One region of the Pseudomonas sp. Eqa60 genome, then DNA from elsewhere that is predicted to be linked to it. Evidence: predicted binding sites of a transcription regulator. Region 1 holds the regulator's gene; each other region holds the start of a gene.
The links. The regulator FliA, encoded in region 1, starts transcription of late flagellar genes. The targets are predictions, from matches to a motif close to CTAAAGTTTNNNNNNNNNNNGCCGNTAA.
Positions count from the first base shown of each region.

Region 2: a site for FliA is predicted at 2,467-2,494, ahead of KI242_RS16350 (methyl-accepting chemotaxis protein). Genes of this name have one in related genera too.
Region 3: a site for FliA is predicted at 1,558-1,585, ahead of KI242_RS00665 (methyl-accepting chemotaxis protein). Genes of this name have one in related genera too.

Region 1 covers NZ_AP024342.1:1,928,343-1,933,877, forward strand. The annotation lists gene flhA (flagellar biosynthesis protein FlhA) at 1-245, shown strand, start outside; gene flhF (flagellar biosynthesis protein FlhF) at 257-1,579, shown strand; gene fleN (flagellar synthesis regulator FleN) at 1,698-2,528, shown strand; gene fliA (RNA polymerase sigma factor FliA) at 2,525-3,265, shown strand; gene KI242_RS08710 (chemotaxis response regulator CheY) at 3,431-3,802, shown strand; gene KI242_RS08715 (protein phosphatase CheZ) at 3,833-4,621, shown strand; gene KI242_RS08720 (chemotaxis protein CheA) at 4,634-5,535, shown strand, end outside.
Region 2 covers NZ_AP024342.1:3,587,373-3,592,907, forward strand. The annotation lists gene KI242_RS16330 (LysR substrate-binding domain-containing protein) at 1-725, shown strand, start outside; gene KI242_RS16335 (MmcQ/YjbR family DNA-binding protein) at 737-1,081, shown strand; gene KI242_RS16340 (DUF1294 domain-containing protein) at 1,078-1,500, opposite strand; gene KI242_RS16345 (undecaprenyl-diphosphate phosphatase) at 1,497-2,327, opposite strand; gene KI242_RS16350 (methyl-accepting chemotaxis protein) at 2,622-4,256, shown strand; gene pnuC (nicotinamide riboside transporter PnuC) at 4,346-4,909, shown strand; gene KI242_RS16360 (AAA family ATPase) at 4,906-5,430, shown strand.
Region 3 covers NZ_AP024342.1:132,815-138,349, forward strand. The annotation lists gene KI242_RS00655 (FecR family protein) at 1-880, opposite strand, end outside; gene KI242_RS00660 (sigma-70 family RNA polymerase sigma factor) at 886-1,386, opposite strand; gene KI242_RS00665 (methyl-accepting chemotaxis protein) at 1,701-3,581, shown strand; gene KI242_RS00670 (alpha/beta fold hydrolase) at 3,647-4,411, opposite strand; gene lapG (cysteine protease LapG) at 4,702-5,394, shown strand; gene lapD (cyclic di-GMP receptor LapD) at 5,409-5,535, shown strand, end outside.

The sequences.
Region 1 (5,535 bases):
GCCAGGAAGAAGGCGTTCTGCTGGAGCCAAGCATGGCAGAGAAGCTGCAGCGTTCGCTGATCGATGCGGCGCAGCGTCAAGAGATGCAAGGTCAACCGGTGATTCTGTTGGTAGCGGGGCCGGTCCGCGCCATGCTCTCGCGGTTCGGCCGTCTCGCCGTCCCGGGTTTGCATGTGCTGGCGTACCAGGAAATTCCGGACAACAAGCAAGTGACCATCGTTGCGACAGTAGGGCCCAACGGCTGAGGTAGTGGGTTATGCAAGTTAAGCGTTTTTTCGCCGCCGATATGCGTCAGGCCATGAAACTGGTTCGTGATGAGTTGGGCGCTGAAGCCGCCATCATCGGCAACCGGCGGATCGCCGGCGGTGTCGAGCTGACGGCTGCGCTGGATTACAAGTTGTCGGCCTTGTCGCCACGGGTTCCGAACATGGAACTCGAGGACGAGCTGCGCAAGACCCAGTCGCGGATTGTCACCGCCCAGGCCGAACTAAGCCTGCGGGGCGAGGGCGACAGTGCCTCGATCACCAATCGCCAGCTGTTCGCCGGCCTGCCGTTGACCGCGGCCGAGCCCCTGATCGAGCCGACCCTGACCGAGCGTCCGCGCCCGGCGCCGGCTCCTGCAGCGCCACCTGCCGATACGCGGGCGCTGGACTCGATGCGTTTCGAGCTCAACGGTCTGCGCGAACTGCTGGAAGTGCAGCTCGGCTCCCTGGCCTGGAGCCAATTGCAGGGCAGCCGTCCGGAGCAGGCCAACCTCTGGCGTCGCCTGCAGCGCATCGGCCTGTCGGGCCCGCTGGCCCGCGACCTGCTGGCACTGATTACCGAAATCAACGAACCCCGTCAGGCCTGGCGCATGTTGCTGGCGCACCTGGCGCGAATGATCCAGACCCCGGAAGTCGAGCCTCTGGAAGAGGGCGGCGTGATCGCCATGGTCGGCCCGGCCGGCATGGGCAAGACCACCACCCTGGCCAAGCTGGCGGCGCGCTACGTGCTCAAGTACGGGGCGCAGAACATTGCCCTGGTGAGCATGGACAGCTACCGCATCGGCGCCCAGGAGCAGCTCAAGACCCTGGGGCGCATCCTCAATGTGTCGGTGACCCATGTGGACCCGGGCCAGTCCCTGGCCCAGGCACTGGATCCGCTGCTGCGCAAGCGCGTGGTGCTGATCGATACCGCCGGCCTGCAGGCCAGCGATCCGGCGTTGCGCATGCAACTGGAGAGCCTGGCCGGTCGTGGCATTCGTGCGAAGAACTATCTGGTACTGGCTACCACCAGCCAGAAACAGGTGCTGACCGCCGCCTACCACAGCTACAAACGCTGCGGCCTGGCCGGTTGCATCCTGACTAAACTTGATGAAACAGCCAGTCTTGGCGAAGTGCTGAGCCTGGCCATCAGTCATGAACTGCCGGTTGCCTATCTCACTGATGGTCCGCGGATTCCTGACGATCTGCACCTGCCTCGCCGGCATCAGCTGGTGAGTCGCGCGGTAAGCGTACAGATGCAGGAAGAACCCAGCGAGGAAGCCATGGCCGACATGTTCGCTGACCTTTACCACAGCCCGTCCAAACGGGTTGGCTGAGGTAATCATGAATAGATTGCAGTGTATCTACATCGATGGTCTGCCATGCATTGTTCCAATGGTGAACGCGCAGCCAGTTATGTGGCCCCGTCTAAGTAAGACAAGGTAAAGAAAGAACATGGGCAGCATGCATCCCGTACAGGTGATTGCGGTGACCGGCGGCAAAGGTGGCGTCGGCAAGACTAATGTGTCAGTGAACTTGTCCCTGGCTCTGGCTGAGCTCGGCCGGCGGGTCTTGCTGCTGGATGCCGACCTGGGACTGGCCAATGTCGATGTCCTGCTGGGCCTGACTCCCAAACATACCCTGGCCGACGTCATCGAGGGTCGTTGCGAACTGCGCGATGTGCTGCTCCAGGGGCCTGGAGGCATCCGCATCGTACCGGCCGCCTCGGGCACCCAGAGCATGGTGCACCTGAGCCCTGCGCAGCACGCTGGCCTGATCCAGGCCTTCAGCGATATCGGCGACAATCTCGATGTGCTGGTGATCGACACCGCTGCGGGTATTGGTGACTCGGTAGTCAGCTTTGTCCGCGCGGCCCAGGAAGTACTGCTGGTGGTGTGCGACGAGCCGACCTCGATCACGGACGCCTACGCGCTGATCAAGCTGCTCAACCGCGACTACGGCATGAACCGTTTCCGGGTCCTGGCCAACATGGCTCAGAGCCCTCAGGAAGGTCGCAACCTGTTTGCAAAATTGACCAAGGTCACGGATCGCTTCCTGGACGTGGCCTTACAATACGTCGGCGCAGTTCCCTACGACGAAAGCGTACGCAAGGCCGTGCAAAAGCAGCGTGCGGTCTATGAAGCCTTTCCTCGTTCGAAGTGTGCATTGGCGTTCAAGGCCATCGCGCAAAAAGTCGATACCTGGCCGTTGCCGGCGAACCCACGCGGGCATCTGGAGTTTTTTGTCGAGCGGCTAGTGCATCAAACAGCGGGACCGGTGCTATGACTGCCAGTGGCTACAACCTCTACAAGAAGTCGGCGCGTGACAGCCAGTACGAATTGATCGAGCGCTACGCGCCTCTGGTCAAGCGTATTGCCTATCACCTGCTGGCGCGGTTGCCGGCCAGTGTTCAGGTAGAAGACCTGATTCAGGCCGGGATGATCGGTTTGCTCGAAGTGTCGACCAAATACGACGCGAGCAAGGGGGCGAGTTTCGAAACCTACGCGGGTATCCGTATCCGTGGGGCGATGCTCGACGAGGTTCGTAAAGGCGACTGGGCGCCGCGTTCGGTGCACCGTAATACGCGCATGGTCAGTGATGCGATTCGCGCAATTGAAGCTAAAACCGGTCGTGACGCTAAAGATCATGAAGTTGCGGCCGAACTTCAATTGAGTCTCGACGATTATTACGGGATTTTGAACGACACCTTGGGCAGCCGCCTGTTCAGTTTCGACGACCTGTTGCAGGACGGCGAGCATGAAGGGCTGCATGAGGATGGCGCCAGTGCTCATCTCGAGCCGTCACGGGACCTGGAGGATGAACGCTTCCAGGCCGCGTTGGCGGATGCGATTGCCAATTTGCCGGAGCGCGAGCGACTGGTGTTGGCGCTGTACTACGACGAAGAGCTGAACCTCAAGGAGATCGGTGAGGTCCTGGGGGTCAGCGAATCGCGGGTCAGCCAGTTACACAGCCAGTGCGCAGCCCGTTTGCGGGGGCGTTTGGGGGAGTGGCGAGCGCGCTGACAGGCAGTGTGGGGACACTGCGTTCAGGACCGGTGAAGCAAGCGCTGCACCGGTCTTGCAGTATGTGCTCCATGCAGTCGTTGTGTGTTATGCCGGATTGATTGAATGGCGCGTTCAGGTGCTGGATGCGTTTAAGACTGCTTGGAGGTCGAATTGGACAAGAACATGAAAATCCTCATCGTTGATGACTTTTCAACGATGCGGCGGATCATTAAGAACCTGTTGCGTGATCTGGGATTCACCAACACGGTCGAGGCCGACGATGGCACTACCGCCATTCCGGTACTCAACAGCGGGAGCATCGACTTTCTGGTAACGGACTGGAACATGCCGGGCATGACCGGTATCGACCTGCTGCGCCACGTGCGCGCCGATGAAAAACTCAAGCACCTGCCGGTATTGATGGTGACTGCTGAAGCCAAGCGCGAGCAGATCATCGAAGCTGCCCAGGCCGGCGTAAACGGCTATGTCGTCAAACCATTCACGGCTCAGGCGTTGAAAGAGAAGATCGAAAAAATCTTCGAACGCATCGGTTGAGACGCGTAGCCATTCCGCCACGGGGGAGCTATGGAGCATAACGAATCTTCACTGGGCGACTTTGAGTCGACCCTGAAAAAACATGCGCTGGAACTGGTCGAGAGCCTTGAAAAGGGCCGGTTCGGCGAAGCGGTGCAATTGATCCATGAGCTCAATCAGACCCGTGACCGCGGCCTGTACCAGGAAGTGGGCAAGCTCACCCGCGAGCTGCATAGCGCGATCGTCAATTTCCAGATTGACCCGCACATGCCGCAAGCCGAGGAAGTTTCACAGATCACGGATGCCACTGAGCGCCTGTCCTATGTGGTCCGGCTGACGGAAGCCGCAGCCAACCGCACCATGGACCTGGTGGAGAGCAGCACCCCGCTGGTCAACGGCTTGAGCACTGAAGCCCAGGCCTTGAGCGCAGACTGGGGGCGCTTCATGCGGCGCGAGGTCGGCGCTGAAGAGTTTCGCGAGCTGGCGCGCCGGGTCGACAGTTTCCTGACGCGCAGCGAACAGGAAACCCGTACCGTTTCCGGCCACCTCAACGACATTCTGCTGGCGCAGGATTACCAGGACCTGACCGGTCAGGTGATCAAGCGTGTGACCCAGTTGGTCACGGAAGTCGAAAGCAATCTGCTCAAACTCGTCTTGATGGCCAGCCAGGTCGATCGTTTCGCCGGTATCGAACATGACCGTGAATCGATCCTCGCTGAAAAAGATCCGCAAAAACATCTCGCCAAGGGTGAAGGTCCGCAGATTCATGCCGATAAACGGGAAGACGTTATGTCCGGTCAGGACGATGTAGACGATTTGCTTTCCAGCCTTGGATTCTAGGAGCACCCATTAATGAGCTTCGGCGCCGATGAAGAGATCCTTCAGGATTTCCTGGTTGAGGCCGGCGAGATTCTAGAGCAACTGTCCGAACAACTGGTCGAGCTGGAAAGCCGGCCGGATGATGCGGATTTGCTCAATGCAATTTTTCGCGGTTTTCACACTGTTAAAGGGGGCGCCGGCTTCCTCCAGCTCAATGAGCTGGTGGAGTGCTGCCACATCGCCGAGAACGTCTTCGACATCCTGCGCAAGGGTGAGCGGCGAGTCGACTCGGAACTGATGGACGTGGTGCTTGAAGCTTTGGACGCGGTGAACGGCATGTTCAGCCAGGTCCGTGAGCGCACCGAAATCACCGCTGCCACACCGGAGTTGCTGGCGGCCCTGGCGCGCCTGGCCGAACCTGCCGGCGCCGAGCCTGCAGCACCTGCTGTGGAAGAGGTGGTTGAGCCGGTTGCCGAGCCTGTGGCTGAAGAAAGCCCGGCAGGGGACATCACCGATAACGAATTCGAGCTGTTGCTCGACTCGCTGAATGCCGCCAAGGCCGAAGCCGAAGCAGCGCCTGCCGCCGCACCTGCGGCCCAGGGCGAGCCGGCCAGCGATGAAATCACCGACGCGGAGTTCGAATCCCTGCTCGATCAGTTGCACGGCAAGGGCCAGTTCGCCCCGGATGCCGTGGCACCGGCCGCGGCCAGTGCCACCAGTGGTGCGGCTGGCGCAGGTGATGAGATCACCGACGATGAATTCGAAGCATTGCTGGACCAGTTGCATGGCAAGGGCAACTTCGCCGTGGAGGCCCTGGATTCGGCCGTGGCGGCGGCGCCTGCCGCTCCTGCCGCAGCCGCACCAAGCGCAGCCGCAGCCGGCAGCGACCTGATCACCGATCACGAATTCGAATCCCTGCTGGATGAGTTGCACGG
Region 2 (5,535 bases), 1.7 Mb from region 1:
GCGAGCGTTACCTGCGTCACTGCCAGGCCATGCTGCTGGAAGCGGAGATGGCCGACGAAGCCGTGGCCAGCATGGCCAGCGAACCCCGCGGGCGCCTGCGGGTGTCGAGCCCGGTGGGCCTGGCCCACGAACTGCTGACACCGCTGGTCAGCAGCTTTCTGGAGAAGTACCCCCAGGTGCAGCTGGAAATGCTCCTGCTCAACCGCCGTGTCGACCTGATCAACGAGGGTGTGGACGTCGCCCTGCGGGTGCGCGAGCTGGGCGACGAAGACCCGCTGCTGGTGACCCGGCGCCTGCGCCGGGCCCAGACGGCGATCGTGGCGACCCCAGACTTCCTCCGGCAATACCCGGTGGAGCATCCGGAAGACCTGCGGCGCGTGCCGATTCTCGGCGCCCTGGAGGCCGACCGCCTGGTGCACCTGCGCCTGCTGGACCAGCAAGGCCAGGCCTGCGACCTGGCCCTGGAGGCACGCCTGGGCATCGACGACTTCATCGTGCGCCGTGCCTGTGCCCTCGCTGGCCAGGGCTGCACTGTGCTGCCCATGCTGTATTGCGAGGAGGAACTGGCCAGCGGCCAGTTGGTGCAGATGCTGCCGCAATGGTCATTGCCCGGCGGCTGGCTGCAGGCCGTGTATCCTCACCGCCGGGGTGTGATGCCGGCCGTGCGCGCCTGGATCGAGCACCTGAGTGAATCCTTCGAACGCTGCGGAGAACGACTGCTGTGAAAGCCCGAACCTTGAATGAAGAGCAAGTGGCGCAATTCTGCCTGGGCCTGCCGGGTGCGCGGGAAGACTACAAGTGGGGCGGTGTGCGGGTGTTCTCGATTGCCGGCAACAAGATGTTCGCCGTGCAGCACCTGCGGGGCGACTCGCTGGCCTTCAAGGTCGATCAGGAGCTGTTTCTCGGCCATGTCGACCGCCCGGGCATTGCGCCGGCGCCCTACCTGGCCCGGGCGCACTGGATCATCATGAACACCCCCTACCCCCTGGGCGCCTCGGAGCTAGAGGCGCTGCTGCAGCGCTCTCACCAGTTGGTGGTGAGCAAGCTGCCCAAGCGGGTTCAGGTGGGTTTGCTGCTCTAGAACAGGCTCAGCAGGCTGCTTTCCAGAAACAGCCGGTCGATCCAGAACACCTGGTGCAAGGCCACGATCAGCCAGAACACCAACTGATAGGAGACCTTGCGGGTCTTGTGGCGCAACAGCTGCTGGGCCAGCAAGGCCCCGGGCCAGCCACCGGCCAGTTCCAGGGCATGCAGGACGTTCTCCGGGGTGCGCCGGCCCTCGGCCTGGGCCCGGCGCTTGTCGTGCCAGTAGACCAGGAAGGCCAGCAGGCTGACCGCGCCATAGGCGATCAGGGGAATGAGCGAAATCCCCTTCCACCACAGCGACAGCGAACCGAACAGCGGCAACCCGCAAAGCAGGACGAACGCCAGCAGCTTGGCCCTGGGATGCTGGAGCCGCGCGGCACTGGCCGAGGGCGCCGGGCGCCGGGCCGTACTCATGGCTTGGCCGCCGTCCAGTCGACCCAGCCGAACTGCCAGGTCGCCAGGATCAACAGGCCGAAGGCAATGCGATACCAGGCGAAGGCCGCGTAGCTGTGGCTGGCGATGAACTTCAGCAGGCCCTTGACCGCGATCATGGCGAAGACAAAGGCGGTGACGAAGCCGATGGCGAACACCGGGAAGTCATCGGGCTGGAACAGATGGCGGTACTTGTAGCCTGAATACACCGCGGCGCCGACCATGGTGGGCATGGCCAGGAAGAACGAAAACTCGGTGGCGGTCTTGCGCGACAGGCCGAACAGCAGACCGCCGATGATGGTGGAGCCCGAGCGCGAGGTGCCCGGGATCATCGCCAGGCACTGGGCGCAGCCGACCTTGAGCGCGTCCTTCCAGGTGATGTCGTCCACTGTCTCGGCATGCACCTGGTGCTGCCGGCGCTCGGCCCACAGCATGATGAGGCCGCCGACCACCAGGGCCGTGGCCACGGTAATGGGGTTGAACAGGTAGGCATGGATCAGGTCGGCGAAGATCACCCCCAGCACCACCGCCGGCAGGAAGGCGATCAACAGGTTGATCGTGAAGCGCTGGGCCTTGGGCTGGGTCGGCAGGCCGATCACCACATCGAGGATCTTGCGGCGAAATTCCCAGACAACCGCAAGGATCGCCCCCAACTGGATAATGATGTTGAAGGCCATCGCCCGCTCGCCGCCAAAGTCGAGCAAGTCGGCCACAATGATCTGGTGTCCGGTGCTGCTGATGGGTAAAAACTCGGTCAGGCCTTCGACAATCCCGAGTATCAATGCCTGTGCGGCGGTCCAAAGATCCATCAATTCCCCCATGAGGCGATGCTCGTGGCATGCCTCTTTTTAATTGGTCAAAGCATTTGCTGCGTCGAGCGTAGCCGAGAAATCGGCGCTCGTAAGATCAACACAAGCCCATGAAAATTATGTGAAAAGTTCAGAAAGGTTCAGGTTTTCGGCAAAGGCGCCGAAATCCTAACAGACAGGCGCAAAACACGCCGCGATGTTATTGGACTTCCGTAGGGTTGGCGTTGGAAGGCCAGCGTGCTTGGATGCTCCGGGCCTTTTATGACAAGAACAAGAATCTGGAGTGACCGGATGATGAATAGCTTACGCAAGATGTCCATCAGTCAGCGCCTGTGGCTGATCCTGATCGTGGCGGTGCTGACCCTGGTGACCCTGGGCGTGATGATGCTCAAGCAGATTCATGGGGACCTGTACCTGGCCAAGGCGCAGAAGACCCAGCACGTGGTGCAGACCGCCGCCGGCGTACTGAATTACTACCAGGGCCTGGAAGCCGCCGGCAGCCTGACCCGCGAGCAGGCGCAGAAGCAGGCGCTGCAGGTGATTCGCGGGCTGCGCTACAACCAGAATGACTACTTCTGGATCAACGACCTGACGCCGGTGATGATCATGCACCCGGCCAACCCCAAGCTCGACGGGCAGAACCTGGCCGCGGTCAAGGACCCGGACGGTTTCGAGGTGTTCAACGAGATGGTGACCCTGGCCAAGGCCAAGGGCGGCGGCATGGTGGACTACCGCTGGCCCAAGCCCGGCGCCGAGCAACCGGTCCAGAAGACCTCCTACATCCAGCTGTTCCAGCCCTGGGGCTGGATCATCGGCTCCGGAGTCTATATCGACGACCTGCAGGACGAGTTCTACGCCCAGGTACTGCGCGCCTCCTCCATCGGCCTGGTGATTGCCCTGCTGATGGCCGCCCTGGTGGTGCTGATCGTGCGCAGCATTGTCAGCCCGCTGCGCGAAACGGTGCACGCCATGGCCAACATCGCCAGCGGCGAAAGCGACCTGACCCGCAGCCTCGACACCCACGGCCAGGACGAGGTCACCGAACTGGCCCGGCACTTCAACGGCTTTACCGCCAAGTTGCGCGGTGTGGTGATGCAGCTGCAATCCAGCGCCGCAGCCCTGGAACAGTCCTCCAGCGAACTGGGTAGCAACGCCAACGACGCCCAGGAGCGCAGCCAGCAGCAATCCCAACAGATGGAGCAGGTGGCGGCCGCTATCAGCCAGGTCACCAGCGCAGTCCAGGATGTAGCCCGCAACGCCGAGCACGCCGCCTCCGAGGTGCGCGAGGCCGAGGCCCAGGCCCAGCAGGGCCAGGTCAACATCGACGGCAGCTTGCAGCAGATCGACCAGCTTTCTATGACCATCGACCAGGCGGTGGAAGTGATCCGCACCCTGGCGGCGGAAAGCACCCAGATCGGCACGGTGCTGGAGGTGATCCGCTCGATTGCCGAACAGACCAACCTGCTGGCCCTGAACGCTGCCATCGAGGCGGCCCGGGCTGGGGAGCAAGGGCGCGGCTTTGCCGTGGTGGCCGACGAAGTGCGCCTGCTGGCCCAGCGTACCCAGCAGTCCACCGCGGAAATCCAGGGCATGATCGAGCGCCTGCAAAACCACTCCGAAGCGGCGGTCAAGGTCATCGGCGATAGCAGCCGAGCCTCGCAACTGACCATCGAGCAGGCCGGGCTGGCCGGCGCCAGCCTCAACGCCATCGGCCAGGCACTGCGCAACCTCAACGGCCTGAACGCGACGATTGCCAGCGCCACCCTGGAACAGGCCCATGTGGTGGAAGACATCAACCACAACGTCGGCCAGGCAGCCGGCCTGTCCCAGGGCACGGCCCTGGCGGCCCAGCACTCCAGCGCCGCCAGCCGCCACCTCAAGGAGCTGTCGGAGCAGCTCAACGGCCTGTTGCGCCAGTTCCGCGTCTGACCCCTCGCTGAACCCAAGGCCCCGGACTGACGCCCAGGGCCGACTCTGGGTACAATCGCCCCCCTCCTCCATTTCCCCAAGGAACCGCCATGTCCGGGCTTGAACTGTTTGCCGCCGCCCTCGGCGTGATCGCCGTCTGGCTGACGGTCAAACAGAACCCCTGGTGCTGGCCCATCGGCCTGGTCATGGTGCTGCTGTACAGCTGGATCTTCTACGAGGTCAAGCTCTATTCCGACATGCTCCTGCAGGTGGTCTACGCGGTGCTGCAGCTCTATGGCTGGTGGCAGTGGACCCGGGGCGGCGAACAGCACCAGGGGCGGCCGGTCAGCCAGTTGCAGTCCAGCGGACTGCTACAGGGGCTGGCCCTGGGCGCAATGGGCAGCCTGCTGCTGGGGGCTGCCATGGCCCACTGGACCGACGCCGCGCAGCCCTGGCTGGACGCCGCCTTGACCGCCTTCAGCCTGGTGGCGCAGTGGTGGATGGCGCAGAAGCGCGTGCAATGCTGGCCGCTGTGGATTGCCGTGGACGTGATTTTCGTCGGGCTGTTCGTCTACAAGGAGCTCTACCTGACGGCGGCGCTGTATGCCCTTTTCACCCTGCTGGCCGTCCAGGGCTGGCGAGCCTGGCGCGCCGACCCGGCCCTGCAGTCGTGAAGGTCCTGGTACTGACCGGCCCCGAATCCAGCGGCAAGAGCTGGCTGGCGAGCGAGCTGCAAGCCCACTTCGGTGGCATCCAGGTGGGCGAATACGTGCGCCACTTCATCGAGCAACAGGGCCGCGACACCTGCCTGGCGGACATTCCCGAGATCGCCCGGGGCCAGCTCGCCTGGGAAGATCAGGCCCGCGCCCAGCAACCTGGACTGCTGATTCTCGATACCCACCTGTTAAGCAACCAACTCTGGAGCCAGACCCTGTTCGGCGACTGCCCGCCGTGGCTGGAACCCCAACTGCTGGCCCGCCACTACGACCTGCACCTGCTGCTGTCGCCGGAAGATGTGGCCTGGAGCGACGATGGCCAGCGCTGCCAGCCACAACTGGCAGAACGCCTGGCGTTCTTCGAGGCTACCCGCCATTGGCTGGAGCAACACCGCCAGCCGTACCGCATCATTGGCGGCGACTGGCAAGCCCGCCGGCAACAGGCCTTCGAGCAGGTCCGGCAACTGCTGCAAGCGTGATCGGTGCAGTGCCGCAGGGCCACAAGTGTCCATCCCTGAAACACCTGCCCGGCCATCAGGCCGCCATTTTCCGCGGTGGCGCCCACGGCCGGGCAAACTGTTAAG
Region 3 (5,535 bases), 1.8 Mb from region 1:
GATTGCCAACCGCTGCCGAGCAGCCCAGATAGCCATGGCGATAGCGGCCGACCTCCTGGAGGAAGTCGTCCAGGCGCATGTTGCGCGTAACGATCAGGCCATCGGCCCAGGCGCCGACGTCCATCGCCAGGGGGGCCGCAGGTTCGGCCAGGCCATGGCTGATCTGATAGCTCTGACCTGCTTCCACCCGGGCGCTACGGCCGTCGGCGGTGTGCGGCGCATGAATGGCCACGCTGCCGTGGGTCACGCTCAGGCGCGTGCAGCGTTCCTCCACGCGCACCACGAAGCGGGCGTCGAAGCCTTCCAGCAGGGCGTGGCGGCTCTCCACCAGCAGCGGGCGGGCAGGGCCGTGATCGGCTCCACAGGACACCATGATCTCGCCCCGGCGCAGTTTGATCAGGCGCTGCTCGGCATTGAAGTTGAGGTCCGCCGCGCTGTCGGTATTGAGTTCCAGGCGGGTGCCATCGGGCAACTGGAAGCCTCGCTGCTCGCCGACGGCGGTGGCAAAGTCTGCGTTCCATTGTTGCCAGCCCAGCAGATCCTTGCCGACCCAGGCACTGGAGCCCAGGAGCAGGGCGCCACTGAGCAGTTTCAGGGCCTGGCGCCGGCCCAGGCGCTGACTGCTGTGTTCCAGGGTATGCAAGGCCACCTGAGCCCCCGGCACCGAACGCAGGTTGGCCGTGAGTTCCTGCTGCAACGATTGCACCCGCTGCCAGGCCAGTTCGTGCTCCTGGTGCGCCGCCCGCCACAGATCGCACTGTTGCTGCAGCTTGGGGTTGGCACCGTTGTTGCGCAGGCGCAGCAACCAGTTGATTGCTTGCTTGACCACCAGGTGATCGGGATTGGGCTTGAGCGGCAGGCTGACGGGGAAGTTATCCACAGGCTTCAGCTCTCGTAGCGCAGCAGGTAGCAATGGTAGAGCGCCTGGGCGACATAACGCTCGACGGTACGCAGGGATAGGCCCATCTGCTGAGCAATCTGCTTGTGGGTAAGTTCCTCGCACTGAGCCAGGAGAAAAGCCTGACGTACTTTCGGCTTCAGCCCTTCAAGCATCCGCGCAATGCTTTCCAGCAGCTCCAGAATCAACGCCCGAGCTTCAGCGCCGGGTGTTTGGGCTTCGGGCAAGTGGGCGATGGTTTCCAGATAGGCACGTTCGATTTCCTCGCGGCGCCAGTGATCGATTACCAGCCCCCGGGCGATGGTGCGTAAAAAAGCCCGGGGGGCCTTGAGTTCCAGACGTTCAGTTTTCTGCAGCAGGCGTACGAAGGTGTCCTGAGCCAGGTCGGCAGCATCCGCGGCATTGCCCAGGCGCTGGCGCAGCCAGCTGTTGAGCCAGCCATGGTGATGGCTGTAGAGCGTCTGTACGGCGAACTCGGGTGATGACATGGACGCGGACTGCCTGAGTGTCACTAATGATAATTAGTCGCATTGTCATTGAGGCTTTATCGATTTGGCAATAAGCAGCGCACTGTCGGTCATCTGAAAATGTGCCACGGATGCTCTGGAACACCGTTCGGCGGGATTAGGCAAATTCAGGCGAGTAATTCAGAAAAATCTCTAAGGGTTCGCAGATTCTTGCCGAAAGACTGATAAGACATGCGTGCACCAAAGTAGAGCGGTCAGAGAACATCGCCTGCGCTGTTACATGGAATGTTGCATTACGGACGCATCCCCACTTTCGGCATAAGAAGTCCCATGAAATGAATCTCAAGTTCAGCCATAAAATCCTTTTGGCCGCCTCCGGCGTAGTGGTTCTGGCTTTTGCGTTGTTCACCTTGTACAACGACTACCTGCAGCGAAACACCATCCGACAGAACCTCGAATCCTCTATCCAGCAGGCCGGTGAGCTCACCTCCAGCAGTGTGCAGAACTGGATGAGCGGGCGGATCCTGGTGCTCGAGAACCTCGCGCAGAACGTTGCTCACCAAGGTCAGAACGCAGATTTCCCAGGGCTGGTGGACCAACCGGCCTTTACCTCGAACTTCCAGTTCACCTACGTCGGCCAGGCCAACGGCACCTTCACCCAGCGCCCTGACGCGAAGATGCCCGACGGCTACGACCCGCGTCAGCGCCCCTGGTACAAGCAGGCCGTCGCCGCCGACAAGACCATGCTGACCCCGCCCTACATGGCGGCTGTCGGTGGCCTGGTGGTGACCATCGCCATGCCGGTGAAAAAGCAGGGTGAACTGCTGGGCGTGGTTGGTGGCGACCTGAGCCTGGAAACCCTGGTGAAGATCATCAACTCGGTGGATTTCGGTGGCCTGGGCCACGCCTTCCTGGTCAGTGCCGACGGTCAGGTGATCGTCAGCCCGGACAAGGACCAGGTGATGAAGAACCTCAAGGACATCTACCCCGGCGCCAACGTACGGATCGAAAACGGCAACCAGGAAGTGGTCCTGAACAAACAGGAGCGCATCCTCTCCTTCACCCCGGTGACCGGCTTGCCGAATGCCGAGTGGTACATCGGTCTGTCCATCGACAAGGACAAGGCCTACGCACCGCTGAGCCAATTCCGTACTTCTGCCTTGATCGCGATGTTTATCGCCGTGGCGGTGATCGCCGTACTGCTGACCCTGCTGATCCAGGTGTTGATGCGCCCACTGATCACCATGGGCCGTGCGATGCAGGACATCGCCCAGGGCGAGGGCGACCTGACCCGGCGCCTGGTGGTGGAGAGCAAGGACGAATTCGGCGAACTGGGCAGCTCGTTCAACCAGTTCGTCGAGCGGATCCATGCCTCGATTTCCGAAGTGTCCTCGGCCACGCGCCAGGTACACGACCTGTCCCAGCGCGTGATGGCTTCGTCCAACGCTTCGATCATCGGTTCCGACGAGCAGAGCGCCCGCACCAACAGCGTGGCCGCCGCGATCAACGAACTGGGGGCCGCAACCCAGGAAATCGCCCGTAACGCCGCCGATGCCTCGCAGCACGCCAGTGGCGCCAGCGAACAGGCCGACGACGGTCGCCAAGTGGTGGAACAGACCATCCAGGCCATGACCGAGCTGTCGCAGAAGATCAGCCTGTCCTGCACCCAGATCGAGACCCTGAACGCCAGCACCGACAACATCGGGCACATTCTCGACGTGATCAAGGGCATCTCCCAGCAGACCAACTTGCTGGCCCTCAACGCGGCCATCGAAGCGGCCCGTGCCGGCGAAGCCGGTCGTGGCTTCGCCGTGGTGGCCGACGAGGTGCGCAACCTGGCTCATCGTACCCAGGAGTCGGCGGAAGAGATCCACAAGATGATCACCTCCTTGCAGGTCGGCTCCCGTGAAGCGGTGTCGACCATGAACGCCAGCCAGGCGTCCAGCGAAGAGAGCGTCGAAGTGGCCAACCAGGCCGGTGCGCGGCTGGTCAGCGTGACTCAGCGGATCGGCGAGATCGATGGCATGAACCAGTCGGTGGCGGCGGCGACCGAAGAGCAGACGGCCGTGGTGGAGACCCTCAATGTCGACATCAACCAGATCAACCTGCTGAACCAGCAGGGCGTGGCCAACCTCAACGAAACCCTGAAGGATTGCGATGCCCTGTCGCAGCAGGCCAGCCGCCTGAAGCAGCTGGTGGACAGCTTCAAGATCTGAGGTTTCGCGTCACTTTCAAGCCCGCTCCCGCCTCACGGCAGGGCGGGCTTTTTCATGGGTACCGATCAGGCCGGGTGGTCGCCCAGCAGCCCCAGGTGAGTATTGATCACCTGCAACAGGCGCTGGCGCTGGGACTTGATGAAGAAGTGATTGCCGGCCACTTCGATCAGCTCGAACTCGCGGCCGGTGAACTCGCGCCAGTTGAGCATGAGGTTGGCCGTGGCCAGCGGGTCCTCGCTGCCGTAGAAGGCCGTCAACGGCACATCCAGGCAACCGCTGGAGGTGTCGTACCAGGTTTCGAAAAGCTTCAGGCCGTTGCGCAGCAGGCGTTCGTAGGATTGCAGGTCGTTCTGCCCGCGGGGCATCTCCAGGGGGCTGGCGCCGAGGGTCAGGATCGCCTCGCGAAACGCGGCGATGGGCAGGGAGTGGAGCAAGGGCCGGCGCGGCAGGCTATCCGGGCTGCGACAGCCGGAGACGAACAGGTGGCGGGTCTGCTGGGGAAAGCGTTCCTGGGCATGCTTGCTGGTCTCGTAGGCCAGCAGCGCGCCCAGGCCGTGGCCGAACAGCGCATGGGGCTCGCCGAGCCAGGGGTCGAGGGCGGTGAAGGTGTTTTCCAGCAGGCTGGGCCAGTTGTCGCAGGGCGCTTCGTCACGGCGCGGACCGTGCCCCGGCAGGTTGAGCACCACCAGCTCGATATGATCGGCCAGGCCACTGGACCAGACCCGCATTTGCTCGGCTGCCGCCCCGGCCTGGGGAAAGCAGATCAGGCGGATCCGGGTGGCTTGCCCGGGTTTGATCACCAGCGTCCATTGTCGGGTGTCGGTGTACACAGCTTTTCCTTAAGCAAGTGGGCCGGCACTGCGCCGGCCAGAGGCAGCCTGAAGAGGGCGTCGCAGTCTGCGGATGGTTTCTAACATAGTGCCTGTCGTCCGTGAAGGCACGTGTGTGCCGGGCCGGGCGGGCGGTTGCTGTCGGTCGCCGGAACGCGGCTTGCGGCTATGCTCTGAATGTTTCGCGCCGGCTCTTTTCCGGCGGCTGGTGATTGTAAGGTGCCATTGTTTTTTGCCGGGCCAGCCTTCACCATCAGCCGATTTACGACAGCTCCCATGGACGCATTGCATTGGCGGCACGTTTAGCTCTTTCTCGGACCCTGCGCTGGTTCTGCGCGGCATTGCTGCTGGCCGGCGCACTGCTGGGCAGCCTGCACGCCGACTGGGATTTCTCCCTGATCAGCCGCCGTGCCACGGCGCTCTACGGTCCGCTGGGCGAAGGGCAGCCGCGCATCGATGCCTGGCAGCACCTGCTGGCCACGCAAAAGCAGGTGCCCGAGCGCGAACAGTTGAAGGTGGTCAACCTGTTCTTCAACAAGAACATGCGCTACGTGGAAGACATCGACCTGTGGCACCAGGTGGATTATTGGGAAACGCCGATCGAGGCATTGTGGAAGGGCGCCGGCGATTGCGAGGACTACGCGATCGCCAAGTATTTCAGCCTGCGCCACCTCGGGGTTTCCAGTGACAAACTGCGCATCACCTACGTCAAGGCCCTGCGCCAGAACCGTGCGCACATGGTCTTGACCTACTATTCCAGCCCGGAGGCCATGCCTCTGGTGCTCGACAGCCTGGAAGACTCGATCCGCCCGGCCAGCGAGCGTACCGACCTGTTGCCGGTGTACTCCTTCAATGCCGAGGGTCTGTGGCTACCGGGGGCCAAAGGCAACAAGCGGGTGGGCGACACCAAGCGCCTGTCCCGTTGGCAGGACGTGTTGAAAAAAATGCAGGCCGAAGGTTTTCCGGTCGAGACGACTAACTAGGAGCACGAGCTCAGATGTCTTTGTTCAAACAACTGTTGATCGCAATCTGTGTGTTCCTGGTGGTCGCCTTCAGCGGCAGCTTCATGGTCAGCCTGGAAAGCTCGCGCACCCAGTATGTCAATCAGCTGCGCTCCCATGCCC